DNA from 3 places in the Clostridium sp. CM038 genome. Region 1 is predicted to be linked to each of the others. Evidence: riboswitches for the same ligand, from Rfam matches in the RefSeq annotation. Region 1 holds a riboswitch; each other region holds the start of a gene.
The links. A riboswitch is a leader RNA that binds a small molecule or an ion and turns the genes downstream of it on or off. The one in region 1 is predicted to bind S-adenosylmethionine.
Positions count from the first base shown of each region.

Region 2: another riboswitch for S-adenosylmethionine. It lies ahead of ACWJKS_RS01850 (O-acetylhomoserine aminocarboxypropyltransferase/cysteine synthase family protein); the one in region 1 lies ahead of ACWJKS_RS16910 (methionine ABC transporter ATP-binding protein).
Region 3: another riboswitch for S-adenosylmethionine. It lies ahead of metK (methionine adenosyltransferase); the one in region 1 lies ahead of ACWJKS_RS16910 (methionine ABC transporter ATP-binding protein).

Region 1 is NZ_CM143651.1:3,686,283-3,697,373, reverse strand. Features, by position in the region: gene ACWJKS_RS16915 (transglycosylase domain-containing protein) at 1-2,339, opposite strand, end outside; SAM riboswitch class I at 2,884-3,002, shown strand; SAM riboswitch class I at 3,096-3,199, shown strand; gene ACWJKS_RS16910 (methionine ABC transporter ATP-binding protein) at 3,317-4,324, shown strand; gene ACWJKS_RS16905 (methionine ABC transporter permease) at 4,314-4,958, shown strand; gene ACWJKS_RS16900 (MetQ/NlpA family ABC transporter substrate-binding protein) at 5,009-5,812, shown strand; gene ACWJKS_RS16895 (alanine/glycine:cation symporter family protein) at 6,036-7,565, shown strand; gene rbr (rubrerythrin) at 7,714-8,298, shown strand; gene ACWJKS_RS16885 (hypothetical protein) at 8,499-8,822, shown strand; gene ACWJKS_RS16880 (DUF1003 domain-containing protein) at 8,928-9,470, opposite strand; gene ACWJKS_RS16875 (YncE family protein) at 9,544-10,485, opposite strand; gene ACWJKS_RS16870 (ArsR/SmtB family transcription factor) at 10,803-11,091, shown strand, end outside.
Region 2 is NZ_CM143651.1:411,302-422,392, forward strand. Features, by position in the region: gene ACWJKS_RS01825 (hypothetical protein) at 117-281, shown strand; gene ACWJKS_RS01830 (tRNA dihydrouridine synthase) at 615-1,586, shown strand; gene ACWJKS_RS01835 (alpha-amylase family glycosyl hydrolase) at 2,066-2,941, shown strand; gene ACWJKS_RS01840 (zinc ribbon domain-containing protein YjdM) at 3,216-3,557, shown strand; gene ACWJKS_RS01845 (homoserine dehydrogenase) at 3,683-4,972, opposite strand; gene ACWJKS_RS01850 (O-acetylhomoserine aminocarboxypropyltransferase/cysteine synthase family protein) at 5,088-6,374, opposite strand; SAM riboswitch class I at 6,486-6,597, opposite strand; SAM riboswitch class I at 6,731-6,841, opposite strand; gene ACWJKS_RS01855 (permease prefix domain 1-containing protein) at 6,916-7,884, opposite strand; gene ACWJKS_RS01860 (PadR family transcriptional regulator) at 7,886-8,215, opposite strand; gene ACWJKS_RS01865 (undecaprenyl-diphosphate phosphatase) at 8,419-9,267, shown strand; gene ACWJKS_RS01870 (cupin domain-containing protein) at 9,451-9,948, opposite strand; partial or broken gene ACWJKS_RS01875 (nucleoside deaminase) at 10,104-10,352, opposite strand; gene ACWJKS_RS01880 (hypothetical protein) at 10,586-11,091, shown strand, end outside.
Region 3 is NZ_CM143651.1:216,592-227,682, reverse strand. Features, by position in the region: gene secA (preprotein translocase subunit SecA) at 1-1,655, opposite strand, end outside; gene hpf (ribosome hibernation-promoting factor, HPF/YfiA family) at 1,853-2,386, opposite strand; gene ACWJKS_RS01010 (ComF family protein) at 2,809-3,489, opposite strand; gene ACWJKS_RS01005 (hypothetical protein) at 3,462-4,490, opposite strand; gene recD2 (SF1B family DNA helicase RecD2) at 4,536-6,767, opposite strand; gene metK (methionine adenosyltransferase) at 6,974-8,149, opposite strand; SAM riboswitch class I at 8,235-8,337, opposite strand; tRNA gene ACWJKS_RS00990 (tRNA-Tyr) at 8,440-8,524, opposite strand; tRNA gene ACWJKS_RS00985 (tRNA-Thr) at 8,530-8,604, opposite strand; tRNA gene ACWJKS_RS00980 (tRNA-Val) at 8,637-8,712, opposite strand; tRNA gene ACWJKS_RS00975 (tRNA-Tyr) at 8,755-8,839, opposite strand; tRNA gene ACWJKS_RS00970 (tRNA-Thr) at 8,845-8,919, opposite strand; gene yyaC (spore protease YyaC) at 9,277-9,831, shown strand; gene mreB (rod shape-determining protein) at 9,957-10,991, opposite strand.

The sequences.
Region 1 (11,091 bases):
GCAGCCGCTTTGTCTGCAGCTGCTTTGTCTGCAGCTGCTTTTGCTGCGGCTTCATTTGCAGCTGCTGCGTCAGCAGCTACTTTGTCTGCTGCTGCTTTATCCGCAGCTGCTTTGTTTGCAGCATCATCGCTTGCTTTTTTTGCAGCATCATCGCTTGTCTTTTTTGCAGCATCATCGCTTGCTTTTTTTGCAGCATCATCACTTGCTTTTTTTACATCATCATCACTTGGTTTTTCTATGACTTTCTTTTCTGCTTTTATTTTACCATTTTCATTTAATTTGATATATAGAGTATTCATTAATACCCCATTTCTATCAACTACTGTATTAGGACGAGTAAAGTCTTTTTGTTCTAGACCTTGGTGTAGGTACTCCATATATTCTTTCCATATCTGACCTGGTTCTTGAGCTCCATACATGTTTTGTGGCGCTGGAATATCATCTCCTACCCATACAGAGGTTGTATAATAAGGTGTATATCCTACAAACCAAGCATCTTTTGATTGATCTGTAGTTCCTGTTTTACCTGCAGTAAAGGGATAGTTACTAAGGGCTAAATTTGCATGACTTTCTGTTTTTGTTAGTACACCCTTTAAAGTATCTGTCATAAGATAAGAGGCACCACTATCATACACTGTAGTTTGCTTATGTTTATTTTCAAATAATACTTCATTAACTATTGTATTTGTTATTTTACGTACATTAGTCGGACTTATAAATTCGCCGTTTCTTGCAAGGGTTGAATAACCTGAAGCCATTTCAACTGGCGTAACACCCTTTGTAAAACCACCTATAGCAATTATAGGGTAAATATCTTGAGGAGTTGTATATTTAAACTCCATGTTTTGTAAATATTTCAACGAATTCTTTACGCCCATTTCTCCCACTAATCTAACCGGGATAGTGTTTATAGATATCTCAACTGCATATCTTAAAGATACAGAACCTCTGTATTTAAAATCAACATTAGCGGGACCATTATCAAAGGCTTTGTCTTCATATTCACTAGCGGGAATGTAGCCTTTTTCAAATGCAGGGGTATATGCGATTAATGGCTTTATAGCGGAACCTGGCTGCCTTACACCTAAGAAGGCTCTGTTAAAGGTGTTACCATCTTGGCTTCTACCTCCAACTATAGCTACTACTTCTCCAGTATTATTATCTATAGTAACGCTTGCACCTTGCTTTTCATATAAATCTGTTTTGTTATTGGTGCTTGTATATTGAGCCAAATGACTATCTACTACACTTTGTAATTTTTCTTGTTTTGCAGTATCAATAGATGTATCTATTCTATATCCTCCACTAAGAAGTTGTTTTTCTTTAGACTCATATTCATCATTATACTTAGTGAAATAAGTGTTTCTATCATTATCATTACTAAAAGAATATTTAGAAACGAAACCATTTTGCTCCATTAACTTTAAGGTTGCATTGTGAACAGCATATTGAATATCATAGCTCATAGGTTCAGGTGCTGTACGAGGTTTAATATTTAATTTAATAACTTCTGCTTTTGCTGTATCAAAATCATTTTGTGAAATTTGTTCTAAGCTTAGCATTTTATCTAAGACTAAGTCTCTCCTCTTTATAACATTGTCCAGCTGAGTCACGGGGTTATAAACAGATGGATTATTAGGTATTGAAACAAGCATAGCTATTTGAGATAAATCTAAATCCTTATTATTCTTTTGAAAGTAAAATTGGGAAGCACTTTCAATACTATAGCATCCATTGCCGAAGTTTATATTATTTACATAAAACTCTAATATTTGATCTTTTGAATATCTTTCTTCTAATTTATTTGCTATAACAGACTCTTCCAATTTTCTCGACAAGGTTACGTCAAATGTAAGGAATACATTTCTTGCAAGTTGTTGCGTTATTGTTGAACCACCTTGTACGATAGCTCCCTTGGATTTTATATATACCCAGACAGCTCTCCTTATACCTTTATAATCTATACCACCATGTTTATAAAATCTTTGGTCTTCTATTGAAGTGACAGCTTTACCTACATAGGGATTTAAGTCTGCTTCTTTTGTGTAATAATATGTATTGGTCTTAAATTCTTTTAATAGTTTACCATTAGTATCAAAAAATTGTGTTGGTTTTCGGGTATTAAAGGAGGTTTCGTTTATGGTTTGTGCTATATTGTTAGCATCTTTTATAGTTGCCTCTATTTTAGGACCATATTTAATATAACCATATCCTAAAGTTATCGTAGCCGATACGAAAATTATTGCAGAAAATATCAATAAACCTTTAACGATTTTTTTCCAAAGTTTCTTTTTAACCGGTGCTATTTTTATGGGTTCTACATTTTGATTATCATCCATTAATATCTCCTCCTTTTTTTATTATACAAAAAATGTCCAGGGTTAGCCCTGGATGACCACGCTTCATACATACGTAAAGGGGGGGGCTTACTTGGTCGCCATAAGTATTTTCCTGTTTTTAGTCCTATATTCAATTGTTATTACTGAATTCTAATACTAGGTCACATAAAAGAGACCTTATGGGTCTCTCTTATACTATTAAAAAAGTGCTTAGTTTATGTGTGTATAATACAATTATTTTACAATTTTGTCAATAACACCAAGTTATATGATGTGATTTCTATTGATGTTAATTATTTCTTATTGGCATTTCAAACATTAGCCATACAATGTATCCTCCTAGAACAATATAATTATTACAATATATTATAACATAAATAATGTAACATGAATATTTATGTTATATATAAAGTATGAACAAAATATATATTATGATGAAACATCATTAGACAGTTGTATGATGTTTGGAGAAGGTGTATATAAAAACTTCTTTACATAGCATTCATATAGTGATATTATAAATCTAATTTAATAAATAAGTTAATTCTCATCAAGAGAGATAGAGGGACTGGCCCGATGACATCTCGGCAACCATCAGACGTATTGTCTGAATAGGTGCTAAATCCTGCGTTAATTTCATTGTAAATTAGCGGAAGATGAGAGAGGTGTCTTTGTAATTTTATACCTCTTTCATCATTATATAATGATGAAAGAGGTTTTTGTTTTTTTGAATAGATGTAAATAAAATTTAATAGTGTCTTATCAAGAGAGGTGGAGGGACTGGCCCTATGAACCCCGACAACCAGTATCATATTATGATACATGGTGTTAATTCCTGCAGCATTGCTGCAAGATAAGAATAAGTTTGGAAGTAGTGCCCAAGTTTATTCTTGGGCTCTATTTTTTTAGAGTGATGTTTAAAGAAAGGATCAAAAGGTAAAGATGAATTATAAGAAATGAAAAGGAGAAGGGATATCATGATTAAAGTTCGAGGTGTAAGTAAAAGTTTTTCAGGGGTTAAAGTGTTAAATGATGTTTCATTTACAGTGGAGGAAGGTGATATTTATGGTGTTATTGGTCACAGTGGAGCTGGTAAATCCACTTTACTTAGATGCTTTAATGGGCTTGAAACCTATGATACAGGTACCATTAATATAATGGAAAAAGGGGTGAAACAGCTAAGTTTGAAAGAACTTCGCGAGTTTAGGAAAAATGTAGGCATAATATTTCAAAGTTTTAATCTTATTAACAGTAAAAATGTTTTTGAAAACATAGCATTTCCACTAGAAATATGGGGAAACGATAAAAATTTTATTAAAAAAAGAGTAGATAGCTTAATAGAGTTAGTAGGACTTAAGGATAAAGCAAACACCAATGTAAAACAACTTAGCGGAGGGCAGAAGCAAAGAGTTGGAATTGCAAGAGCGCTTTCACTTAATCCGAAAATATTACTTTGTGATGAAGCTACCTCTGCACTAGATCCTAAAACTACAAAATCTATATTAGAGCTTTTAAGGGCTATCAATAACAAATTTAATATAACAATTATTGTAGTTACCCATCAGATGGAAGTGGTAAAAGAAATTTGTAATAAATTTATTCTTTTAGAAGGAGGGGAAATTAAAAGCCATGGCATTACCGATGAACTATTTATTAGGCCAACAAAGGAAATGCAAACACTTATGGGAGAGGAAGAATTACTGCCTAGCACGGGATATAACATTAAAATATTTTTTACAAAGGAAATTACCCAGAGTTGCCTTATAACATCAATTGCCAGGGAGTTAAATATTGATTTTTCAATAGTATGGGGCAGGCTTGAAAAATTTAGGGATAACGTAATGGGAAGTCTCATAATAAATGCAAGTAAAGAGAATAAGAAGAAGATATTAAATTATTTAGATGAAAAATCTATAGAGTGGGAGCTCATTAATTATTCTGTGCAGCTTGAGAAGCACAAGGGAGAGAGTATAAATGCTATTTAAAGATATTTTATTACCTGCACTAAAAGAAACTATATATATGGTAACATTATCCACGATTTTTACAGTTATTTTAGGGTTTATTTCAGCAGTAGGATTAATTATAACTGGACCTATTGGCCTAAGGCCAAACACTTTAATCTATAAAATCTTAAATTTAGTAATAAATGTACTTAGGTCTTTTCCGTTTATTATACTAATGATATCTATATTCCCTTTAACTAAGCTTATAGTTGGAACAACAATAGGTACTAATGCAGCTATAGTTCCTCTAACGCTTGGTGCAGCACCTTTTGCTGCAAGAATAATAGAATCTGCACTTTTAGAAGTGGATTATGGAATTGTTGAAGCAGCTAAGTCATTTGGTGCAAAAACCTATCAAATTATATTTAAGGTTATGTTAAAAGAGGCAATGCCGTCTATAGTTCTTGGAGTTACGTTAACAATAATAAACATTATAGGTTACTCAGCTATGGCTGGGACAATTGGTGGAGGGGGACTTGGAGATGTAGCCGTAAAATATGGTTACTATAGATTTAAGTCAGATATCATGATATACACTGTAATTATATTAATTGCAGTTGTGCAAGTAATTCAAGCCTTAGGAAATATATTGTACAGAAAAATGATTAAATAAGTTTTGAATTATAAAAATATTAAAAGAAAAATAAGAGGAGGAAATTAAAAATGAAAAAAATATTAAGCATATTATTAACAATAGTTGTGATTTTTACACTGAGTGGATGTGGAGCAAAAAAAGAGGCGGATGTAACTGAGAAAAAAATCATTAAAGTAGGTGCGTCACCAGTGCCTCATAAAGAAATATTAGAGGCTATAAAGCCGATTCTCGCAAAAGAGGGATATACTCTCGAAATAGTAGAATTTACTGACTATGTAACACCAAACACTGCACTAGCCGAGGGACAATTAGATGCTAATTTCTTTCAACATATTCCTTATTTGCAATCCTTTAGTAAAGAAAAGGGAGTGGACCTAGACTATACTGTAAAGGTTCATCTTGAACCTATGGGTGTGTACTCTAATAAATATAAAAAGCTAAGTGATTTAAAAGATGGAGCTAAAATAGCCATTCCAAGTGATCCTACAAATGGAGCAAGAGCACTTAGAGTGCTTGAGAAGGAAGGGCTATTAAAACTAAAAAGTGGAGATCTTATTTCTAAACTTGATATTACTGAAAATAAAAAGAATTTTAAAATAACTGAATTAGACGCTCCTCAGCTTCCAAGGATTTTAAAAGATGTGGATGCAGCAGTTATAAACTCAAATTTTGCAATAGAAGCCAATTTAAATCCGACAAAAGACGCACTAGCAATTGAATCAAAAGATTCGCCTTATGCAAATGTGCTTGCAGTTAGAAAAGAAGATAAAACTAAACCTCATATAGAAGCACTTTCAAAGGCATTAAATTCTCTAGAAGTTAAAAAAATTATTGAAGATAAATATAAAGGAGATATAATTCCTGCTTTCTAAAAAAAATATAAAACCATTAATCATTTTGCTTTGGGCGTAATAGTCGAAAGTAAGATGATTTTTTTATAGTAAAGCATAAAGTTTAACGACATTTTTATACTTTTATTTTTTAAAAAATTCATTTTATACCTTATTAGTGTATAATTACCGTATGCAAATAATTTTTGGAGTAATTAATTCTAAAATGCAAATAAGGATAACATTATAATATGGAGGTTTAAAAATGAGTGTATTATTTCAAGCAATAAATAATTTTTTTGATTTTATAGTTCCTATTGCGGATTTTCTATGGGAATTTCCAACTAATTTTAAGTGGTATCAAAACATCCCGGTTTTAGGTAATTTTGCCTTTGCAGTTATTTTACTTTTAGGAACAGGAATTTATCTTACATTTAAAACTGGATTTATTCAAGTTATGGCATTTAAAAAAGGAATTAAGATTCTTGCTACAAAAAAGGAAACAGATACTGGGGTTAGTTCATTAGCATCATTTTTACTAAGTTCTGCTATGCGTGTAGGTCCAGGTAATATTATGGGGGTTACAGGTGCAATATCTGTTGGCGGACCAGGGGCACTATTTTGGATGTGGGTTTCAGCTTTCTTTGGTATGTCCACGGCTTTTGTAGAATCTGTACTTGCACAGCTTTTTAAAGAGAAAAATGGCAAGGAGTTCGTGGGTGGACTTCCATTTTATGGTCAAAAGATTTTGGGAAATAAACGGTGGGTAGGTATTATACTGTCTTCACTTTTTATAATATATGCACTGTTTGTTATCCCATCTCAAGCTTTTCATTTATTTACAAGTTTCGGTTCAATAGCTGATACTATAGCTGGAAAAACCTTTGGACGTCAATCCACAGTTTATTATGGGATAGCAATAGTCTTAATAATTACTGTTCTTTTGACTGTAATTGGAGGAATAAAAAGAGTTACTGCAGTTACAGATGTACTGGTACCTATTATGGCAGTTATTTATACACTTATAGTTATTTTAATAATATTAGTTAACTTAGATAAAGTTCCGTATTTCTTTAAAGAAGTGATTGGTGGAGCATTTAAGCCCAATGCATTATTTGGTGGGGCATTTGGTGTGGCTTTAGCTCAAGGAATTAAGCGTGGGTTAATGTCCAATGAAGCTGGACAAGGAACAATTACAATGGCGGCTGCGACAGCGGAGAATAAACATCCTGCAGAACAAGGTTTTGTACAATGTCTAGGAGTTTTTCTTGACACAATGGTAATATGTAGTATGACTGGATTTGTTATTGTTATGGCACATGTTTGGACAGGTACTGCTGGAGTTGCATGGGAGAGTATAGAAGCATCTAAACTTACAGTTTACCTATCCTCAATCAAATACTTAGTTCCTGGTACTGCATTAGATGGAACAGTTACAATTATTGTTTCGCTATGCTATGGAATGTTTGCATTTACAACATTGCTCGGTTTAATATTGTTTGCAGAAGTCTCCGCAAATTTAATATCTAGAAATAAGAAATTTATTATGGGAATACGTTTGGTTGGTGCATTATTCTTTGTTCCATTTGGCGCATTAACAGTTCTTGCTGGTTTAGAACTTGCAAATTTATGGTACATAGGTGATTTTGTAAATATTGTTTTAGTTTATGTAAATGTTCCAATTATATTAATTGGGTCTAACTATGCATTAAAAATATTGAAAAATTATAAAAAAACCGATGGAACTAAATTCAAATCAAAATCTATTGGTGTTGATACTGATGTTTGGAAATAAGGTACATACTTAGAATAAACTTAATTAATAGGTAATTTAGTAAACTTTCTTAAAATAGTATGGATTAAAAGAAGCAAAGTATACTATTTAGGGTATACTCTAATAGAGGTAATTATTTTCTTTAAGTAGAAAAACAAGGAGGCATTTTATGAAAACATTAAAGGGTACAAAAACAGCTGAAAATCTTATGAAATCATTCGCAGGTGAATCACAAGCTAGGAATAGATATACTTATTATTCATCTATAGCGAAAAAAGAGGGATATGTACAAATAGCTAATATATTCATAGAAACAGCAGATAATGAAAAAGAACACGCTAAAAGATTTTTTAAGTTTTTAAATGAAAGTTTAAATGGAGAAGTGGTAGAAATTAATGCCACATATCCTGTAGGTCTTGGAGATACTAAAGCAAATTTATTGTCAGCAGCAAATGGAGAAAATGAAGAGTGGTCAGATCTTTACCCAGCATTTGCGAAAGTTGCACAGGAGGAAGGCTTTGATGATATCGCGTTTGTTTTTAGAAAAATTTCTGATGTTGAAAAGCATCATGAAGAAAGATATAGAGAACTATTAAGTAATATAGAAAATAATACAGTATTTAATAAAGAAGAATCAGTTATTTGGAAATGTAGAAACTGTGGTTATATTTTTGAGGGAAAAAGTGCTCCGAAAATATGCCCAGCTTGTGTACATCCTCAAGCATATTTTGAAATATTCTCTGAAAAATATTAATAGCATTTCAAATGATGCAGTATTAAAAATGCCGTAGCAACCTTCGTGGATTCTTAATATAAAAAATAAAAACAACCCCCATTTTGATTTAATTAATTTGGGGGTTGTTCTATATCACGCTTTGACTTGGTAGTTGTAATGTATAAATATTCAGTGTAAATTATTTAACGACATATATTAATGTAGCAAGAGAAGGGAAAATGTACAGTGCATTTACGGTTCAGGGGAAAGATAAAGATAAAATATATATTTGGTTATTAAAGGAAGGTTATTTTAAAGAGGGAGATAAGCTAATCCTAGAAAGTGGAATAGCAATTCCCGTAGTTCTATATATCAAGAATGGTAAGAATGGAATTGAAATTACCAATCATAAATATCCAGAGGATGGAATTGGCTATGAGAAAGGCATGAAAAAACGGTTTGCTTATTATGTTAAAAACACAATTGGTAGTAATTACAATGAACGTGCAGACAAACTTGAAAAAATTATAAAAAATAGATCTGATGAAGATTTTAAAAATTAAAATATAACTCAAAATATGAATTCAATAGATTTAAAGTAAACACTGAACTAAACTTGTATCAACAATGCGAGTATCGCTTTCAAGAAATTTTGGGTTTTTACTCAGTTATTTTGTTTTTTGTAAACTTTCAATATATTCAAGCATTATAGATTGATTCTTAACTAACATTTTTTGATCTTCAATTAATAAATCTATTTTCTTATGCAAATCTTGAACGATCAACTCTGATTTCAGATTTATTTTATAATCATTTTTTGATTTTATTCTATCTTTATCTTCCTGTCTATTCTGACTCATCATTATTACAGGTGCTTGTATAGCGGCAGTACACGATAGTACTAGATTAAGAAGTATAAATGGAAAGGGATCAAATGAATTCTTTAAGATGATATTTAATACTATCCATATTCCTATAATTGCTAATGCTGCAATTATAAAACCCCAGCTGCCTACTGATGCGGCTATTTTATCAGCCATCTTGTTTCCAAAAGTAAGAGTTTGTTTATGAGTAATCGTAGTATCTTTGGATATCTTATTTCCTATTAAGTCATGCAATAGATCTTCTTCAATATCGTTAAAAATCTCTCCTTGCTCTAATATTTCGTTTACAATTATTTCTGTATCTAAAGTATCATTTCCATTTGACATAGTAATACCCCCTTAGTTGTCTAAGTACCCCTATTTTAATAGGGAAATTGATATAAATTAAAGATATGTTCCTTTAGATTTTTCGCGTTGATTTATTAAGTATTTGCGAATTATGAAGTTTTTTATTTTCGTTGCTTCTTAGAATATAAATTCTATTTGGGTGATTATATCCCATAGATAGATATGAAGTTCCGTGATCTGTTGCCATTGTTAAGCCTTCACTTTCTCCTGCTTTATTTATAGGATAAGAGGTAATTATTTTACCCTCATAGTTAAATACTGTAACTTTATTATCTGTATATAAATAAATATACATCCCATCAACATCTAAACCTTGTGGAACGCCTTGATTAGGAATACGAAAGGTAGTCACTGTACTCATATCAGCTAAATTTATAATAGTAAACATAGGGGTTCCATTATCACCACCATTTAAAACGGTATGCAATATTAAATAATCATGGACATTATCTATTGCAAGTAATGCCGATGTTCCTAAACTTGAATAATTTAAATCAGCTTGTATTGTACTTGAATCATAATCAACTACATAAACATGAGTTGGATTAATGCCGCCTCCATTTGCAACATAAATTTTTCCTGTACTAGCTCTATATGCAATTTCGGCAGAATGACCCATAGCCATAGGGTCTGTTTCAGAGATTTTATTTCCTGTTAGATTATATTTAACTATTTTCCCACTTCCATTTTTTAAATCAAAACTACAATAAAAATATCCATTATGGAATGTAAGCCCTTGCATAACACCTGTATCTGGTAAATCAAATAGTAGTTCATATTCGTTTTTTTTAGTTGTAATAGGAATATGGTTAGATAATGGCTTATCGTAAATAGCATTTGATGAGTCTAATTTTTTTACCTTACAATTAATGGGATCCGTTGTATGCACAGCTACCTGTGCCGTCATTTTTAGTGCTTCTTTTGGCTTAATAGAACATTCTATTATAATAAAAAATAAAGCTAAGATAAATATACATATTTTACAAAATTTCATTTGAAAACCCCTTCCTTTTGCTTTGGGTTTGCTTAGCGATGCTGACAATATTAGATTATACTATATTGTTAAATAATTGACAACTGTGGGAATGTTAGGAAAGTCTCCCGCTTCTATATAATGAAAAATATTAAATAATCACATAGGAGCTATTGACAATAAATGCTATGTGACGTAGTATATGAGTAGATGTTCATGTACGAATTAGTAACAAAATAATATTCGGTTAGATCCCATTGTAACAAATGGGGTTTTAGAGACATACTATATGATTATAGGAACATATAAAGATACAAGAAATAGTAGGAGGGAAAAGAGTGGTTGATATATTTAAAGCATTAGCGGAAGAAAACAGACTTCGTATAATGGCACTTATTATTCAAGGTGAAATGTGTGTATGCGAAATCGAAGAGTGTCTAAATATGACGCAGTCAAATGTTTCACGGCATTTAACATCACTTAAAAAGTGTGGGATATTAGAAAGTTACAAAAAGGCACAATGGACATACTACAAAATAGATAATAAATTTATAGAGAAAAACCCAGACTTATTTGCTTATTTAATAAAGGAACTCAAACAGATATCTTGTTATAATAGCGATTGTG
Region 2 (11,091 bases), 860 kb from region 1:
TATTAAGTTAAAAAAATAAATTACATATAATTATATGAATAGAATCAAAATAACAAGACAATAGTTTATTAATTTAACATATTGGTATATAATAGTTTGAATTGGAGGTATTAGATATGGAAAATGAAAATAATGAAATATATGATATTTTTTTGAACTTCACTTATAGTCAATTAAAAAATTTATTTAAGAAGGCAAAGAGTAAAGAAGAGCAGGATTTTTATATTATGTTATCTAATATGGTTCTACAAAAGGAACAAGAAAAGGTCATAGGTAAATAATTATGCCAACGTACACAATATTTGCAGGCGAGGATACCATTGAAAGAAGGTACCATTCCTCATTAAAGAATTTAAAATATGCCAAGTTGGATAAATAATATATTAAGTAAGTAGCTAGAAAAACTTAGTGCGTTTACTAGCTACTTATTTAACGTAATAGGAGTTTTTAAACCTCTTTATAATCAACAGATTTTGCAGACAATGTCTGCAAAATTGTTTGCTATGTTTTGCCTTTGGTTACTGGAAAGAAAATATAATTAATTAATATTAAGTAGTTAAGAAAAAAGAATGCTGATATAATGTTTTTTAGAATAGTTATAAAGGGGTTATTAAATGAAATATTATTTAGCACCAATGGAAGGAATTACGGGATACATATATAGAAATTCTTATGAAAAATTTTTTAATAATATTGATAAATACTTTACACCTTTTATTGTTACAAATAAAAGTAGAAGTCTTAAGTCTAAAGAATTAAGAGATGTTTTGCCTGAAAATAATAAAGGGATGAATATAGTTCCGCAAATACTTACTAACGATTCAGAAGGGTTTATTATTACTTCTAGAAAATTACAACAATTAGGTTATAAGGAGGTTAATTTAAATTTAGGATGTCCTGCTGGAACGGTTGTTTCAAAAAATAGAGGCTCGGGATTTCTAGCCAAAAGGGAAGAACTTGATATGTTTTTAGATGAAATATTTAAAATAGATGATATGAAGATTTCTATAAAAACTAGAATAGGAAAAGATAGTTCAGAGGAATTTTATGAGCTAATAAAAATTTACAATAAATATCCTTTAGAAGAATTAATTATCCATCCGAGAATACAAAAAGATTTTTATGGAAATAAACCTAATTTACAGGTATTTAAAGATGCATTATCTTTAAGCACCAATCCAGTATGTTATAATGGGGATATTTTCACTATTGATGATCATAATAAGCTAATGAAAGCTTTTCCAGAGGTAAAAGCAGTAATGCTAGGAAGAGGGATACTAGCTAATCCAAGGTTAATAAATGAGATTAAAAATAATACTAATACTAATATAGATAAACAAGTACTAAAAGATTTTCATGATGAAATTTTAAATAAATATATAGAATTATTTGATGAAGATAGAAATGCAATATTTAGAATGAAAGAGCTATGGGGGTATATGATTTATATGTTTTCAGATAATAAAAAATATGCTAAGAAAATAAAGAAGTCACAAAATTTAAGTGATTATAATGAAGCTGTCTTAAGTTTATTTACGGAGCAGGAAATCATAGAAGGGGCTGGATTATTTAATAATCAATATTAAATATGGATGTCTTCTATTAAATAAGTATGATTAAGAAGAGCAAGAGGATATAATAAAATAATTTTATATTATTGGTGGGTTTTAAAGGTTAAGCATCGCCTCCATCAGTAAAACCCTCGACTAATTAATTTTAGTCGGGGGTTTTCTTATAGTCCACTATAAATTTTGTATTTAAATTCTTTTCACTGCAAAATGCACTTGGTGTTATACATCAGGTGTTTTATATTTTTTTGAAAAATTATTCTATGTATATTTAATGGTAATTAAGTACATCATTATCTATAGGAACTACATTATGTTAAATTTATTTCCTGTAAAAATTATCTGATAGTAATAGTAATAATTTAATTAATGTTGCAGCTTGAGGAAGATGAACAGTTACGAAGGTGATGATTTAAGCTGAAAATGGGTTAAATGGTTGGAGAGTAAATAAATGTTTAAATACATTATAAAATAAATGATTAATGAAAGGACATAATATGAGAGAAATAATATTGCACTGTTTTCAATGGAAAATCTCAGATATAACTAGAATTTTAGATAAAGTAAAAGAGTGTGGCTATACATCCATACAGGTTACTCCCGTGCAACCTTGCAAAAAAGGAGATGAATGGTGGACATACTATCAACCGCTATCATTTAAAATAGGTAATAGAAGTGGAACAAAGGAGGATTTAACAGAATTATGTTATAAAGCTAATAAAATAGGAATTAAAATCATCGTTGACGTAGTGTTACGACATTTAGCGGGTGATGAGAGTGGAAAGCTAATACCAAGTCAAACCGTAGATCAAAACCTACTAGATAACCCCAAATTTTGGACTAACGCAAAAAATACAGTGGATTATGGCAATAGAAATGCAATTGTTAATGGTGCTTTTGGATTACCAATGCTCAATTACAATGATGTAGAATTACAAAAAATTTATATAAATTTTTTAAAAGAACTAAGGAATTGTGGAGTGGGTGGGTTCAGAATCGACATGGGTAAGCATTTTGCATTAGAAAGTGAAGGAAGTTACTTTTGGACAAGGGTATTTGGTGAATTTAAAGATATGTTCAACTATGCTGAATGTATTGAATCCAGTAAAGAACTATTAAACAAGTATACACCTTTTATCAATGTGTTAACTGATGGTGATGCAACCGACCAGAGCAAGATGGTTATTTATGTAATGTCCCATGACACCGAGGAAAGCTGGGGATTTACTAAAAGCATGGATGATAATGTGATAACATCAAAATGGGGTTTACTATTAAAAAATCATAAAGAAAGTAATGTATTATTTTATATTAGGGCATATTCAGATTTATGGAAAATGGAAAATATTAAAAATATTAATTTGGCAAGATAAATGACTGCTATGGTTATTTTTGAAATTAGACTTGCTTTTAAAAAACTTGTATGTAAAAAATGATTAATAGAAAAAAGGGACTTTAAGGAGAGGGCGGAGGAAGGTTTGTCAATATGAGGAGACTATGATAGTATATAAGCATATAAGGAACTCCCTATATTTTTTTTTGTGAATTTTAACTTTGTAATTTCTATTCTTATGAAGTTGTAAAAAGAAAATTGACAATAATTCTTATATATTAGAGTTAACAATAACGAATGGAGGAAATGAAATTATGGCTGATTTGCCAAATTGCCCAAAATGTAATTCAGAATACACTTACGAAGATAGAAGTATTTTTGTTTGCCCTGAATGTGCTCATGAATGGACTTTAGAATTAGAAACAGAAAGTAGTGAAGAGAAAAGGATTATCAAAGATGCAAATGGAAATGTATTAAACGATGGTGATTCTGTAACAATAATCAAAGACCTTAAAGTAAAAGGAAGTCCATTAGCCATAAAAAAAGGTACAAAAGTAAAAAATATACGGTTGGTTGATGGAGATCATAATATTGATTGCAAAATTGATGGGTTTGGAGCTATGGAATTAAAATCTGAATTTGTTAAAAAGGTATAAATCAAGGTTTAATGTAATAGAACCGAAGTAGTGAACTTCACCCCATTGAATGATTATAACTAAAAAAGTTGTAAAATTCATCTGATGGGGTGTTTTTATATATAAATACTAAAAGGAGAATAAGTTTAATAAAATGATTCCATCCTTATTATACTTTCTATTTTGTTGACGTTTTCTAGTTCTTTTATTTTTTCTAATGAAATTCTTATGTTTTTTTCTGAACTTTTATGTGTAATAAATCCTAGTGGTCCATGATCATCGTGCCTTACATCTCCAGTAACGGACATAATGCTGACATTGTTTTTCCCAAATATTTTCGCTGTATCTCCTAAAACTTCTACTGTATCTTTAACATTAAGTCTAATATAGAATTCTGATTCATTTTCTTCTGATTTTTTCACTTCTTTAAAATCAGTCTTGTCACTTAGGTCTAATAAGTCATAAGGATTTACATTATTTCTTAATATGGATATTATATCACCTACAACTGCACTTCCAGTTGGAAAAGCTCCAGCGCCTTTTCCATATAGCATTAACTCTCCAACTGCATTTCCTTTTATCATAATAGCATTAAATGCATCGGCTACATTTGCCATTGGGTGGCTCGAAGGTATTAGGGTTGGATGTACTCTTAGCTCTAATTTGTTATTTACTTCTTTAGCTATTGCTAAAAGTTTTATTGAATAACCAAGTTTTTTAGCATATTCTATATCTATGTCACTAATTCTTCTTATTCCTTCTCTATAAATACAATCATGATCTACCTTAGTTCCAAATGCTAGAGAAGACATTATCGCAAGCTTATATACAGCGTCAAAGCCATCAACATCAGAGGTTGGGTCCGCTTCAGCATAACCCTTTTCTTGCGCCTCTTTTAGCGCTTCATCAAAGCTAATCCCATCCATTGTCATTTTGCTTAATATGTAATTAGTTGTTCCATTTATAATTCCAATTATCTGCTCAATCCTATTGGCTGTAAGGCTCTCATTAATCTCGCGTATTATTGGAATTCCACCAGCCACACTTGCTTCATAATAAAACAATACGTTTTCTTTCTCCGCTGTTTTAAATAACTCTTCGCCCCAGTTCGCGATAACTAATTTATTAGCAGTTACAATATGTTTTTTAGATTTCATTGCGCGTATCATATACTCTTTAGATTTATCGCATCCACCAATAAGTTCAACCACAATTTTTATACTTTCATCATTTATAATATCATCAATGTTATCTGTTAATAGGCCATTAGGTGCTTTGACATCTCTTTTTTTATTTATATCTTTTACAAGTATTTTAGCAACTTCTATTTCATAATTTGAACGTTTCATTATTTCTTTTTTATTTTCCTGAAGTATTTTCCATACACCTGTCCCAACATTTCCAAAACCTAAAATCGCTATTTTTACCTTTTTCATATTAGTTTTCCTTTCTAAACTTTAAAGTTATTCCTCCGTCATCTAAGGTGATGGAGGAATATAGTTAGGAACAAGACCTTATTTTGAAACCAACTGCCAAAGAATTATTAACTTTTTATTGAATAGATTTTTCTAGAGCTTGCGTCAAATCGTATATAATGTCATCGATACCCTCAACACCAATTGAAAGTCTTATCAAATCTGAAGTAACTCCAGCAGATTTTTGCTCCTCTGCGTTAAGCTCTGCATGAGTTGTGCTTGAGGGGTGAATTACTAGAGATTTTGCATCTGCAACATTTGCAAGCAGCGAAAATAATTCTACACTATTAATAAATTTCTTTCCAGATTCAAGGCCACCTTTTATTCCAAAAGTGAATATTGATCCTGCGCCCTTTGGTAGGTATTTTTTAGCTAATTCTTTATATTTGCTCCCTTCAAGTTCAGGATAATTTACCCATGAAACATTTGGATGCTTACTCAAAAATTTAACAACTTGCCTAGCGTTTGCTACATGTCTCTCAACTCTTAATGATAATGACTCCAAACCTTGAAGAAATAAAAATGCACTTTGAGGGCTAAGCGTAGCACCGGTGTTTCTTAAAAGTTGAACTCTAGCTTTCAAAGCAAATGCTGGAGCACCTAAATTAGCATATACTATTCCATTATAACTTTTATCCGGAGTTGTAAAATCAGGGAATTTACCGCTTGCTGCCCAATCAAATTTACCAGCATCAACTATAATTCCACCAATAGTAGTTCCATGTCCTCCAATGAACTTTGTTGCTGAATGAATAATTACATCTGCACCATACTCAATTGGACGACAAAGGAATGGAGTTGCAAAGGTATTGTCAATAATAAGGGGTATTTTATTTTCATGAGCAATATTCGCTACTGCCTCTATATCTAGAACGTTTATTTTTGGGTTTCCCATTGTTTCAGCATAAAGTGCTTTTGTTTTATTCGAGATAGCTTTTCTAAAATTTTCAGGATCATCTGGATCAACAAATGTTACGTTAATTCCAAGTTTTCTAAGAGTAACATTAAATAGTTCATAAGTACCACCATATAGAGTGCTTGCAGCTACTATTTCATCACCTGAATTTGCTACATTAAGTATTGCATAGAATGTTGCAGCTATTCCTGAAGCTGTAGCAAGTCCTGCTACTCCGCCTTCAAGAGCGGCTACTCTTTTTTCAAAAACGTCTGTAGTTGGGTTCATTATTCTTGAATATATATTTCCTTCTTCTTTTAATTGAAATAAATTTGCTGCATGATCTGCATTTTTAAAAACATAAGATGATGTTTGATAAATTGGAACTGCTCTTGATCCTGTAGTAGGATCTGGAACCTGCCCTGCATGTACCTGTAATGTTTCAAAACTTAATTTTCGCTCACTCATATTAATTTCTCCTTTTATAATTATTTTTCAAAAAAAAGCTGCTCTCCTATAAGGAAAGCAGCATGATTAATTTTATTAAACAATAAAATTGTATCATAAAATTTGCTATCGTCCTTATCTTTCAGATTTTACAATCTGATGGAATTGACACCATTGCACTTCTTTTAAAAATGCTGGTTGTCGGGCATCATCGGGCCAGTCCCTCTGCCGCTCTGGATAAGTTATATTTAGTTGTTAGTATTTAGTACATTATTTATTTAGATTTTTGGGGAAGAAAAAAAGCTACTTTCCTATAAGGAAAGTAGCAATAGTTAACTTTAATAAACAATAAAATTGTATCATAAAATTTGCTAACATCCTTATCTTTCAGATTTTACAATCTGCAGGAATTGACACCACTACATTCGAATAAGAATGCTGGTTGTCGGGCTTCATCGGACCAGTTCCTCTGCCACTCTGGATAAGTTGTATTCAGTTATTAGTATTTAGTATATTACTCATAAAAACAATTGTCAATACTTTTTTAAAAGATAAAATTATTTTAATTATGCCCTTTTATAATACTATATGCTGCACTGAACATACCAAATAAAATGCCAACGATAGGGAATATAATCCAATTAATGTGCCATAGATTAAAAACTAATCCACTGACAAGGAAGATACAGATTGCTAATGGCCATACGATAGCAGCAACTGCACCAATAAGTTTATTATCTTCAGTTTTTTCTTTTGAAAAGTCACCAATCTGTAAAAGAATACTAAAACTCTGCTTAATATTTCCAAAATATATAAAGAGGAAAACGGCAATAGCAATCATCACAAGTAAAACAACTACTCCGTAGCTAGATGCATTGTCGCCAAAAGCAGATGATACAAAAAGTGCAACTGGTGATATGACACATATGCACACACCTGTTATTACAGATATCATATGGGTTGATGCAAAAGCATTATTTTTTTGATTTACAATTACTTTTACATGAGGAGGCAAATCAAAACCGCTTTGTAGATACTTGTATTTTTCTAGCTTTATACCGGAATAAATGAATAAAGCTATAGCAGGTACAAGTAGAATAAATAGTGGAATAATACCAAACATATCGCTGAAATTTTTTGAAATACCTTTACCGAGAATGCCATTATCTACGAGAGTGGTAATTAATATTAATATAGCCGTTGCTACAATACATAAAGAAACACCAATACCCAACAATAAGCCAGATCTCTTTTTTTCAGCCATAAAATTATCTGCATCTTCCTGTGTAATGGTTTTAAGTATAACATCATCTTTCATATGTTCGATGCCGAGTTCATCAATTAATTCGTCAATATTGCCAAATTCTGAAATTACAATACCAATGGCCTCATTTTCTGATTTTCCATCATTCTTATTCTCGTTATATTTTTCTTCCATATTCCATAATAAATCGTTTTTTAATTTGACCGTCTGATTTGTTCTTGGTAGGACTTTAAACATATTATCTAAATAATTTTTTATAGTTTCCATTTTAATCCCTCTCCTTAATAAATTTATTAATAACTTCTTTTGTTAAGCTCCATTCTTCACATTTTTCTTTATAGTAGGTTAAACCTACGGGGGTGATTTTATAATATGTGCGTCTTTTACCAAAGGTTTCGTCTTTATAGAAAGATTCGATATATCCATTCTTCTCAAGACGGTTGAATGCTGAATAGAGTGTGGTCTCTTTCATAACATACTTCTCCTCTGATAATTTTCTGATGTTTTTTGATATTTCATACCCGTAGGATTCGCCATCTTGAAGCATAAAAAGAATAATCGTATCATTATATCCTCGAATTACATCGCTGCTTATCAAATTATATCCTCCTTTAATTTTACTGCATCTGTAGTACTTTGTCTGTCGTAGTAATTTAAGAATAACACAATTACTACGACAGGTAAAGCATTTTTTAAAACTTGCATAGATGTCATATTACAGTAAGTTTTGAAGATGGTACCTTATAGATTATTATGATAAACTATATACAGTAATAATTAAATTGTAAGGAATGGTGAGTTATGGACATAATATTTTTATTAAAAGCAATTATAATAGCAATAGTAGAAGGGGTAACTGAATTTATCCCAGTATCGTCTACAGGACATATGATATTGATTGGATGGGCAATTGGGTTTGAGGGAGAATTTGCAAAGATGTTTCAAGTTGTAATCCAACTTGGAGCAATAATGGCAGTTGTTGTTTTGTATTGGGAGAAGATTAGCGAAAGTATAATAGAATTTTTTAAGTTTATATTTAGTAAAGGAAAAAAGGGAAAGAAAGGATTCAGATTTGGTATAAATGTTATTACGGCATCTATTCCAATGGGAATTGCAGTAGTAGTATTATACGACAAAATAAAACTACTGTTTACACCAGAGGCTGTTATAGTAGGATTCATAGTTGGTGGATTATTGTTACTAATAATCGAGAAGAGAGTTAGAAATAGGGATCATAAAGTAGAAAGTATAGATAGCATAACGCCTATACAATCATTTAAGATCGGTTTATTACAACTTTTTTGTGTGTGGCCAGGAATGTCAAGAAGTGCTTCTACAATTATGGGTGGATGGATTGCAGGATTATCAACACCAATAGCAGCAGAATTTTCATTTTTCATAGCGATTCCAGCTATGATAGGGGCGACAGGTAAGGACTTATTTGAATTTGATTATTCTATAATGACGAAAACATTATGGATTTCATTAATAGTAGGATTTGTTGTAGCCTTCATAGTATCTTTGATAGTTATGAAAAAATTTGTGGATTATTTGAAAAAGAAACCAATGAAAGTCTTTGCAATATATAGAATAGTAGTAGGTATTTTACTTGGAATATTAGTATTAACTAAGGTTATTGTTTTAATATAATCATAGAGAGTAAATAGCAAGTGGCATTCTTTCTTTATGAAACGGCAAAGGGAAAAAAATACATATGTATTAAGTGATATGAAGACGGTAGTAAATGTTTAGAACATAAATAAATAGTATTAAAATAGTGAGACCCTACTAGAATCATTGATTCTAGTAGGGTCTCTAATTACAAAGCAATAGTTATTCTGTAAGCTTAATTATTATATCCTTATATTGAGAGTACTTGTTTAAAAGAACATCTCTTTTTAATATTTCAAAATCTTTAAAGTCAAAGCCAGGGGATACCATACAGCCAACAAGAGAGTAACCTGAACTATTCATAGCAGAACCAAAGATATAATTCTTAGGTACTAGGAATTGTGGGGTTTCTCCATTTTTTATATTAAGACCTAGTTGCTTAGTAGTAAGTTCTCCCTCTGGGCTTATCATATATATTGTAAGAGGGGAACCTGCATGATAGTACCACATTTCATCTGATTTCAATCTATGGAAACTTGAAATTTCTCCATCTCTTAATAAAAAATAAATACTAGTCCAAAGTATTCTTTCACCTTCAAAGCTAGTTTTTAAATCATTGGAGCTAATATTTTCACAAGAGTCAAAGCTGCTTTTGTAGAAACCACCTTCAGGATGAGGTTCCATATTTAATGTGTCAATAAAGTATTGTGATGAGTGCATAATTTATCTCCTTTGTAAAAAAATGATTACACTTAATTATAATCAAATAGATCAGTAGTGACAAGGGTAGTTTCATTTAGATTATAACTATAGCAGCGTCAATACAAAAACTGTATTAGAAAATTCCAATACAGCTTTTGTATTTGTTTACTCAATTAATCCCAAAAACCATCATGAACATTTACGACATCTTGCTCAATTTCTTCAAAAGGGCCTTCAACATTAATATTCTTTTGTCCTTTTGCAAAGACATATCTGCAAGATAAATCAAAGGTTGGATTTATATCATTATTACCAGTAAGCTCTAGTAATCTTTTCTCGCTTATACCATATACTACTTCCCCCACATTACCCCAATATATTGCACCAGAACACATTACACATGGCTCGGCAGTTGTATATAAAGTACAATTCCATAAAAAGTCTTTTGTTTATTTGCAAAACATTTTTAACTAGTTAAATAAAATCCCTTTTCTATCTTATTTTTAAAATATAAAATATTTGTAAGGTTTATTTAAGGTTAATGTTATCAAGAGATAAGATTAACCTTATATAATGTACCTATAGCAAGATTCACTTCATAATTATTATCTTACCGAAAAAATAATTACTGAAGAGGAATACAAGGAGGCACAATATGATATATTGGGAACTTAAAAAAATATTAAAATCAAAAACTGGAATAATTGTAGCGGCGATATTTATTTTACTTTGCGGAGTAATGGCTTTTATAAAACCAGAAATGGAAACACAGAACTCACATAGAAATGAGCAATATGAGTTAATTAAAGACACAAGAAAAGCAGAGGTAATTGCACAGGGGAAATTAGATGCAAAAATAGGAACAATAAAAGAAATGGCAAATAGTCAGGAGAAGGATGACTTTAGTAAAGGTATAAAAGAAATATCCAGTAAAAAGTTAAAAAGTATGGAAGATACAAAATATAAGGATGTTAGCTTCTGGAAGGTATACGATTATAGAGCAACCAATACTTTTATGGCATTCTGTATGGTGGTAATTCTAATTATAGTTTGTTGTAATACATATACAGATGAGATTGTTTCTACGGTAGAAAATTTGATTCTTACATCAAAAAATAAAAATAGGGCTTTATATTCAAAACTAGGACTTGGAATATTAAT
Region 3 (11,091 bases), 660 kb from region 1:
TCAGACCCAAATATTCTCATTAAATCATCTTCGAGTGATATGTAAAATCTTGAGCTTCCAGTATCTCCCTGACGACCAGCACGACCCCTAAGCTGATTATCAATACGCCTAGATTCATGTCTTTCAGTTCCAATTATCTTGAGCCCACCAACTTCAACAACGCCTTCTTCAAGCTTAATATCTGTACCACGGCCCGCCATATTAGTTGCTATGGTAACCATGCCACGTGCTCCTGCATGAGAGACTATATCCGCTTCTCTTTCATGATATTTAGCATTAAGTACTTGATGAGGAATTCCTCTTTTTTTAAGCATATCAGATAATAATTCTGATTTTTCTATACTAACAGTTCCTACGAGAACGGGCTGCTTGTTTTTATAAGTTTCAACTATTTCATCTACTATAGCTTTATATTTCCCATTAACAGTTTTAAACACTAAATCTGCGTTATCAATTCTTGTTAATGGCATATTTGTAGGTATTACTATTACATCCAATCCGTATATTTCTCTAAATTCATTTTCTTCTGTAAGCGCAGTTCCAGTCATGCCCGATAACTTATTATACATTCTAAAATAGTTCTGGAAGGTAATAGTTGCAAGAGTTTTTGACTCTTTTTCAATTTTGACGCTCTCTTTTGCTTCAATAGCTTGGTGAAGCCCATCGCTATATCTTCTGCCTTCCATGAGTCTTCCAGTAAACTCATCCACTATGATAACTTGACCATCCTTTGCCATATAATCTTTATCTTTTCTCATGATGAAGTTTGCTTTTAAAGCTTGAACTGTATGGTGCTGTATACCCATATTTTCTGCATCAGCATAATTCTCTAAATGAAAATATTTTTCCGCTTTATCTATACCAGCATTAGATAATATAACAGCACTAGCTTTTTCATCTATAGTATAATCTTCTTCCTTCACTAGACCCTTAACAAAATAATCTGCTACTTTATAAAAATCTGTAGATTTTTCTCCTTCTCCAGATATTATAAGCGGTGTTCTAGCTTCATCTATTAATATAGAATCAACCTCATCCACGATTACAAAGTTTAATTTTCTTTGAACTCTTTCTTCTTTATAAACAACCATATTATCTCTTAAATAGTCAAACCCAAATTCGTTATTTGTCCCATATGTTATATCTGAATTATAGGCCGCTTGCCTTTGTGTTTGATCTAAATCATGAATAATTACGCCTACAGAAATACCTAAGAATTCGTGTATTCGTCCCATGTCATCGCTATCTCTTTTGGCAAGGTAGTCATTAACTGTAATTATGTGAACACCATTTCCTGTTAACGCATTCAAATATGAGGGAAGTGTAGCCACTAAGGTCTTTCCTTCACCCGTTTTCATTTCTGTTATTCTTCCTTGGTGCAGTACTATTCCACCAATTAGTTGTACTCTAAAATGCTTCATATTAAGAACTCTCCATGAAGCTTCTCTAACCACCGCAAAGGCTTCAGGCAATATATCCTCTAAAGTCTCTCCTTTATTTAATCTAGTTTTAAATTCTTCTGTTTTTGATTTAAGTTCTTCATCGCTTAAACTAGTCATCAACGGATCTAATTCTTCTATTTTATCTACTGTTGAAATTATTCTTTTTATCTCTCTATCACTATAACTACCAAATAACTTTTCAAAAAATTTCATTCTTTTCATCCTCACTATTCATTTTAATAGTCCCTAAATATATACTTAAAATTATACCACTTAATTTGTTACTGTTCAACTTATACGAATTTATAAATTTTGTAAATTATCATTAATAATTTTTCACTATACTTTTTTTAAGTTAAAAAAAGATTAAAGTAAGTAAATTTACTTTAATCCTTTAAATTTAATATATTTTAAAATTCTGGTTCTATCAAACCATAATTTCCATCTTTTCTTTTATATACTACATTTACCTCTGAACTACCATCACTCATATATACGAAGAAACTATGACCAACGAGTTCCATTTGAAGTACTGCTTCCTCTGCTGACATAGGTTTAAATGCAAATTTCTTCATCTTTACTATCTTAGGATCTATACCATCATCTTCGTTCTTATCATATTTTGGTATGCCTTGAAATTTAAGAGATGTTCCTCTATTCCTTTTTTCTAATTTTGTTTTATTTTTTCTAATTTGTCTTTCTAATTTATCAACTACAATATCTAATGATGTATACATATCTTCATTTTGCTCTTCTGATCTTAAAATAACTCCATTAAAAGGGATTGTAACTTCTATTGTATGTCTATTCTTACAAACGCCTAATGTTGTCTGTGCTTCCACATCTGGACTAAAATACTTATCCAATCTTGCTATTTTCTTGTCTATAATATTTTTCAAGGCTTCTGTTATCTCTATATTTCTTCCTATTACTTTGACTTTCATACTTACAGCCCCTCTCTAATATCTACATACTGCTTAATTACTAAGCATGATATATGTTTTATATTTCAATTCTATTACTTTTAATGCTAAATAGCAACCATTAAAATCAGAATTCACATAATATTAATACAATTTAAATTATATTCGATATTTTTAGGTACCAATAAAATAAAAACTCCTAATATAATATTAGGAGTTTTTATATATTAAGTTAGTTGACCTGGTCTTTGACCCCACACTCGCCTGCTGGAGCTTTTGCTACCCAGAATTACCCTCTCACTACTAACACTCTCGTCTACTAAACGGCAGGACTAACCTCTAAGCCGCACCATGCTCGCTAAACTTTGTTTAACTTACGTGGATCGTTTCGCCTGCGACTGGCATCGACTTTCAACCACAAACCTAACTTACTACAATACGTATTATACATTACTTTTGGCTATTGTCAATATATAAATATTATTTATCCCACTTTCTTTCAGTTTGTGAGCACAATGAAACGCTGTAGCCCCAGTGGTTATAACATCATCAATGAGCAAAATATTTTTATTTTTTATAGCTTCATTTTTTTGGATCTCAAAACATTTCTCCATATTGTTCCATCTTTCTTCGCCATTGAGACCTATTTGATCTTTAGTATCCTCAGTTTTAATCAAGTTGCAAATCACTGGAATATTTAAAAATCGCGATAAATAGCTTGCCAAAAACTCGCTTTGGTTATACCCCCTATTTTTTAAAGCTTTTTTAGTCATAGGTACATAAGATATTAAGTCAAACTGTAATTCATTGCTTTTTACAAGTTGTAACATGTATTCAGCTAAGATTTCACCGCATATAAAATCGCTTTTATATTTAAGCCTAATAATTAATTCTTTTACTATATTAGAATAATAAAACACTGACCAAACAAGATATTTTTCTTCATTGCGACCTATATAAAAGCTTTGCACACAGCGCTTCAATTTTTCTCTGCATTTAGTACACAAAGCTTCACTTTCCTCACTATATCCACTACAAATCACGCACTGTTCATCGCCTGAATATATGAGCTGAACTAAACAATAAAGTATTTTTCTTATATATTTAATAATCCTCGCTCCCACGCTTTCTCATTAAATTTTCTAGCTATATTTTTAGCTTTATCCATTTGCACAGTTTCAACATTAGCTAAAAATATAGCCTCTCCCCTTTGTATACTTTCATATCTCCCAACCTTACTTGATAAATATAATAGTTGCTTATGATTATATTTATCATTATCAGCAAAATAAACTATAACATCAATTGAATGAAATTCTAAATAACTTTCTTCAAAGTCATTAGTGACTATTATCCCCTCATCTTCATTCATGAACTTTACTTTAATATTAGCATCGCTTTTTTTACTAATAAACAAAAATATATTTTCACTTAACTTTTCTTTGAAATTACATAGATACTCAAAGACCGCTATAGTTTTTTCCTCATCTGGTGTAAATATTATTACCTTTCTATTAGATATAATTGACCAATTCAAATATTGATAAACAACCAAAGGTATATCCGTACTAAGATTTATCCTCGTAGTTATGATTCTAGGCTCTATAATCGGAATATTATTGTTTTTTAACGGAAACATTATTGGCGTGCCCTCGCTTAAAACATTCTCTACAGAATAGGCTATAGCTACACTATTTGCTTTACACATTCTTAATAACACTTTTTTTATTTGTTGCTTAGTGTATTTAGGAAAACTTCTAATATCATTATAAATAATCAAATCAAATTTTTCTTGGAGTTTTAACGCATTTTCATGATTGCATATATGTAAATACTCATTCACACTGCCATAATTCGTTTCAGGTGAATATACATATTGACCTAAATTACTAAATTTATTTATGAAGTAAATAATATCAATACTCCTCTGGTTTTCATTAGTTATATACAATATATTTTTCTTTTCATTAACATATTCAATTATAGTTTCTAACAATATATCAGAGGAATTGTAAAACATAGATACAACATCAATTCTTTTTTTGCTGTTTAAAGAACATCTTAAAATTTCTTTGCTAATCTCATCTTTTTCTTTACTAAGGTTTAATTTTGCGTAGAAAAGCATGTAAAATCTCCTTTGCAATTTAATATTTCTTCCAAACAAATCAATCTAATTTTCATCATGGCCCACATTTGCATCTACTATTTGCCTTATTCTCCAGCCCAAAGCGGAGTACCGCTCGAAACTTCTGTTGTTATCTTTCATGAAATTAACAGCTTTTATTGCTCCCACTAAAACAACCATATTCTTTGCTCTAGTTATCCCTGTATAAAGTAAATTTCTGTTCATTAAAAGTGGGGGCCCCATAAACATAGGCATAATTACAACTTCAAACTCACTACCTTGACTTTTATGTATTGTAATAGCATACGCTAAAGCTAGTTCATCTAAATATACACCTTCATATTCTACCCGTTTGTCATCATCAAAAATCACAATAACATTTTCATTATCTTCATCAATATCTTCAACATACCCTACATCACCATTAAAAATGCCCACTCCATCTTCAGCTTTTGCATTAATTTTTTTCCATTTTATAGAGTAATTATTTTTAATTTGCATAACCTTGTCGCCTACCCTAAATATAGTATTCCTATATTCCTTTTCCTTTTTATACTTAGATTTAGGGTTCAATATTTGCTGAAGCTTTCCATTTAGATTTTCTATACCCAATATCCCTTTTCTCATAGGAGAGAGTATTTGAATGTTCTTCATCTTATCCCACTCTTTGTTAAATTTTGGCAATCTGGTATTGATTAAAGCAATTATACTGTCCAAGATTTTCTCCGGCTCATTATTCTCAATAAAATAAAAATCTTTATCCTTTTTATTCAAAATAGGCATCTCGCCATTGTTAATTTTATGAGCATTCACAATAATCATACTTTCTTGTGCTTGCCTAAAAATCTCCTTAAGCTTAACTACTTTAACACATTTACTGTCAATAATATCTCTTAGTACATTACCCGGTCCGACAGATGGCAATTGGTCAACATCACCAACAATTATAAGTCGAGTTCCTACGCTGATAGCTTTTAATAAACTATTCATAAGCATTATGTCTATCATAGATGCTTCATCAATAATTAGCACATCACAATCTAAAGGCGATTCCTCACTTCTAGAGAACTGCGACCCATCATCTCTGCCTACTCCAAGTTCTAATAACCTATGTATGGTTTTGGCTTCGCGACCAGTAGCCTCTGTCATTCTTTTGGCAGCCCTTCCGGTGGGCGCAGCCATATAAACTTTCATTCCTGCTTCTTCAAATACCTCTATAATGCAATTAATTATAGTAGTTTTGCCAGTACCTGGACCTCCCGTTATTATTTCAATACTATTTTCTGCAGCACCACAAATAGCAGTCTTTTGAGACGTTGCGAATTTTATGTTTTTTTCTTCTTCGAAGTCATTAATCTTTTCTTCTATGTCTATTTCTAATTCGTCATACTTTTCTATAGATAAGGTTATAATTTTTTTAGTAATAGCTAATTCACAGTAATAGAACGGCATAGTGAAAACACAGTCTTCTTCATCAATATTTTCGACTTTCAATTTTCCCTGCAATACATTATCATAAACATTTTTTTCAATTTCTTCAGCCGTAACCCCAAGAATATTTTTAGATTCTTTGTATAATTTGTTTAAGGGCATATAAGTATTTCCCATAGCGCAAAATTCATTTACCACATAATTAATTCCACTTTGTATTCTGAAAGGCGACTCTTTGTCAATGCCTAAACTTTGTGCTATCTTATCTGCAATTTTAAATCCTACTCCAGAAATGGTTTCAGTTAACACATAAGGATTATCCTGTACTACCTTTATAGAGTCTCCTCCATATTTTTTATAAATTTTCACACATTGGTTAGGTGTTACTCCATATGTTTGAAGAAATATCATTATATTTTTAACTTCTCGTTGCTTAGAATATGATTCAAAAATTAATTGAATCTTTTTTTGTCCTACACCATCAATCTCTTTTAATTTTTCAATTTCATTATCTAATATATTCATGGTGTTTTCACCAAAGTGCTGTACAATTTTTTTAGCAGTTATTGGTCCAATTCCTTGAATAACTCCTGAAGCTAAATATTTTTCTATACCTTCAAGTGAACTAGGTATTATTTCCTCACATTGTATTATTCTAAATTGCTTGCCAAATTGAGGATGAGTAACCCACTCCCCCGTTAATTTCAGGTTCTGCCCTTCACTTATATATGGCACAATGCCTACCACAGTTATCTGCTTTTTATTATCATTCAAATGAGCAATTATATATCCATTTTCTTCATTATGAAATACTACATCTTCGATTATCCCTTGTATTTCCGGCATAAAATCTCTCCTATTTATAAATTCATATAATAACATTAATAATAATATTATTAGCAATAATATTATTATTAATGTTATTATATCATATGTATTTTACATCTCTTATGTTCAGTATACCCCTATCTTAGGTTTTATCAAAATACTACTTAATAATCACATGCACTAAAAAGGGATAACAATTAATAATTGTTATCCCTTTTTTTATATTATACGTACTTTTTTATTTCATCAACCTTGTTTAGTTTTTCCCATGAAAGATCTAAATCAATTCTTCCAAAATGTCCATAGGCAGCTACTTGTTTATAAACAGGTCTTCTTAGTTCTAATTCTCTTATAATTACAGCTGGCCTTAAATCAAATACTTTTTCAACTATTTGAACTATTTTATCATCGTCAATTTTTCCTGTTCCGAAAGTTTCGACCTCTATAGATACCGGTTTAGCTACACCTATAGCATAAGCTAACTGAATTTCCAATTTATCTGAAACTCCTGCAGCAACTAAATTTTTAGCAACCCATCTTGCAGCATATGCAGCGGATCTATCAACTTTTGTTGCATCCTTTCCTGAGAATGCTCCACCTCCATGTCTTCCATATCCACCATAAGTATCTACTATTATTTTTCTTCCTGTTAAACCAGAGTCTCCTTGCGGTCCTCCAATTACAAATCTGCCTGTAGGATTTATATAATATTTAGTATTTTCATCTAATAATCCACTTGGAACTACAGGTTTTATTACATGCTCTTTTAAATCATTTTCAATTTGATCATGAGTTGCTTCTTCCGCATGTTGAGTTGAAATAACAATAGTATCTATTCTTACTGGCTTATTATCTTCATACTCTACAGTAACTTGAGTCTTTCCGTCCGGTCTTAAGTAATCTAATGTGCCATTTTTTCTTACTTCGCTTAACTTTCTTGCTAATCTGTGAGCCATAGCAATTGGTAGTGGCATGTATTCTGGTGTCTCATTAGTTGCAAATCCAAACATCATGCCTTGATCACCAGCACCTATTGCGTCAACCTTATCAATCTCGCCTGCTTTAGATTCTAATGCCTCATCTACTCCCATAGCTATATCTGTTGATTGTTCATTAATAGACGTAAGTACAGCGCATGTGCTAGCATCAAACCCGTATTTTGCTCTAGTATATCCTATGCCTTCAATGGTATTCCTAACAACCTTAGGAACATCTACATAACAACTAGTTGTTATCTCTCCCATAACTAAAACCATTCCTGTAGTAACCGCTGTTTCACAAGCAACCCTAGCATAAGGATCTTGCTCTAAAATAGCATCAAGTACAGCATCTGAAATTTGGTCACAAATTTTGTCTGGATGTCCTTCTGTAACGGATTCTGATGTAAATAATCTTTTCATTATAATTCTCCCTTCTATTCTCTAAAATTTCCCTATAAAAAAATAAAACCTCTTCCAAATATAAGAAGAGGTGATTTAATCATCTCCCTTATCTTGCAGATTATAACTGCAGGAATTGGCACCATGGTGCATTGCACCGGTTGCCGGGTTTCATAGGGCCTTTTTCCCTCCACCTCTCTTGATAAGAGTTATCAATTATTAAGTTTTAATTATAATACCATATGCATTCTATGGTGTCAACAGAATCTAAACCCTGTAAAAAATAAAAAAAGACATCTATAGATGTCTTTTGGTGGAGGAGGACGGATTCGAACCATCGAAACATTACGTAACAGATTTACAGTCTGCCCCCTTTGGCCACTCGGGAACTCCTCCATATGTGGAGCTGGCAATAGGAATTGAACCTACAACCTGCTGATTACAAGTCAGCTGCTCTACCGTTGAGCCATGCCAGCATGCATTTTATTCTATTTTAAAAAGATTATTATGGTGGGAACAACAGGGTTCGAACCTGTGACCCTCTGCTTGTAAGGCAGATGCTCTCCCAGCTGAGCTATGCTCCCATAATTTATTGTAAGCCATAATTTATTGTAAACCATTATAAATGGTGGAGGAGGACGGATTCGAACCATCGAAACATTACGTAACAGATTTACAGTCTGCCCCCTTTGGCCACTCGGGAACTCCTCCACTTATGGAGCTGGCAATAGGAATTGAACCTACAACCTGCTGATTACAAGTCAGCTGCTCTACCGTTGAGCCATGCCAGCATATTATGTTTTATCATTTTGCCGTTTTACCGTTTTACCGTGTCGACAAGAATTATTATACAACTTTAATTAATTAATTTCAAGTCTATTATCCTTTAATAAACGACTTCTTCTCTCCATAACTATACTATTCGCATATTTGCTTAATATTAAGCATTGATACAACTTACTATTTGCACAAATAATTTATTATATTTTTTATTTGGTTTTCCTTCATATAGTTAATATACTTATATATCATTTTTTAATTAATCATTTTTTTATTCTTTATTATAATAATACACGGGATTTATTCATATAAATTATTCATAGGAAACTAATAATTTTTCCCCAGCGCAATACAAGGAGGTATATTTCTTGAGTAAAGCTAAAACCCATTATAAAGATCCTTTAGCATACTATACACTTTCTAATTTTCTAAAAGACTATATTGACAAAAATACTTTAGTTGTTTGCATAGGTACCGATAGATGTATAGGCGATTGTCTAGGTCCTTTAGTTGGTACACTTTTAAAAAATAGTTCCTTTCCATTACCTGTATATGGCACTATAGATAATCCAATTCATGCCTTAAACATAGATAGTAAATTATCTAAAATAAATGCATTGCACCCAAATTGTACTATAATAGGTGTAGATGCTTGTTTAGGAGACATTTCAAATATTGGAGAACTCCAAGCTAGAAATTATCCAATTCATCCTGGCAAAGGTGTAGGGAAAACCCTTCCTAAGGTAGGCACTCTTTCATTAATAGGTATAGTAGATTCAAGTGATGATAGTGAATTATTTACAAATAGAAACATAAGATTGAGCTTGGTAATGGATATTGCTAATGTTTTAAGCAGATCCCTCTTGCATTCATACTATTTGCACTCCCTTACCAATGAAGAAAATAATTTGAGCCCTGTTTAACATGCTTTAATTAGTTTTAAATAATTATCCACAATTTAAACTTACAAATCTTATATAATATAAAAATAAGCAATACAATTAAACTAATAATTGTATTGCTTATTTTTATAGCTTGCTTATACTTTTTATTCTGTTAAGCATAATTCTCTTCCATTGAATGAATTATCTAACTTATCCATATAATCCAATACTTTACCTGTTCCGAGTGCTACGCATGAAATCGGATCCTCCGCTAGATATACCGGAACTTTAGTAACCTCTTGTATGAGCTTACCTAAGCCTTTTAACAATGCACCTCCACCAGTCATAACTATACCTTTATCAGCTATATCTGCTGAAAGCTCAGGTGGTGTTTTTTCTAATACGGAATGTGCACATCCTGCTATTAAATATACCGCCTCTTTTAAAGCTTCTCTCATTTCTTCTGATGATACTTCTAAATTCTTAGGAAGACCTGTAATTAAATCTCTCCCTCTTATCTCCATGCTTGTCTTTTCTTCTTGTTTATAAGCACAACCTATGTTGATTTTTAAATCCTCTGCAGTCCTCTCACCAATCATTAATTTATGTTTTTTTCTGATATATTTTATAATCTCTTCATCAAACTTATCACCAGCTACTTTAACTGATTCACGTACAACCATGCCTCCTAAAGAAATAACTGCAATATCAGTCGTGCCTCCACCAATGTCAATAACCATATTACCACTTGCTCTAGTAATATCGAGTCCCGCTCCGATTGCCGCTGCTAGTGGTTCTTCTATAAGTTGAACTTTCTTAGCTCCGGCATTTCTACCTGCATCTTCTACCGCTCTTCTTTCTACTTCCGTTGCTTCGCAAGGTACACATATTACAACTTTTGGAGAAGATAACCTTCTTTTCCCACAAGCCTTCTTGATAAAATGATTTAACATTTTTTCAGTTATGTCATAATCCGAAATAACACCGTCCCTCATAGGGCGTATTGCCACAATATTGCCTGGTGTCCTTCCTATCATTTGCCTAGCTTCTTCTCCTACTGCCAATACCTTATTATTATTTCTATCTATGGCAACAACAGAAGGTTCTTTTAATATAACACCTTTTCCTTTGATATATACAAGCACTGTAGATGTACCCAAATCTATTCCCATATCTGTACCCATTCTAAAAAAAAACATTTCAAAACCACTCCTGCTCTTTAGTATATTCAATATTTAAATTACACTAAACTCTATTCTATAAAGCTATAAGAAAACCCTCTTTTAATTTTAAAATTTT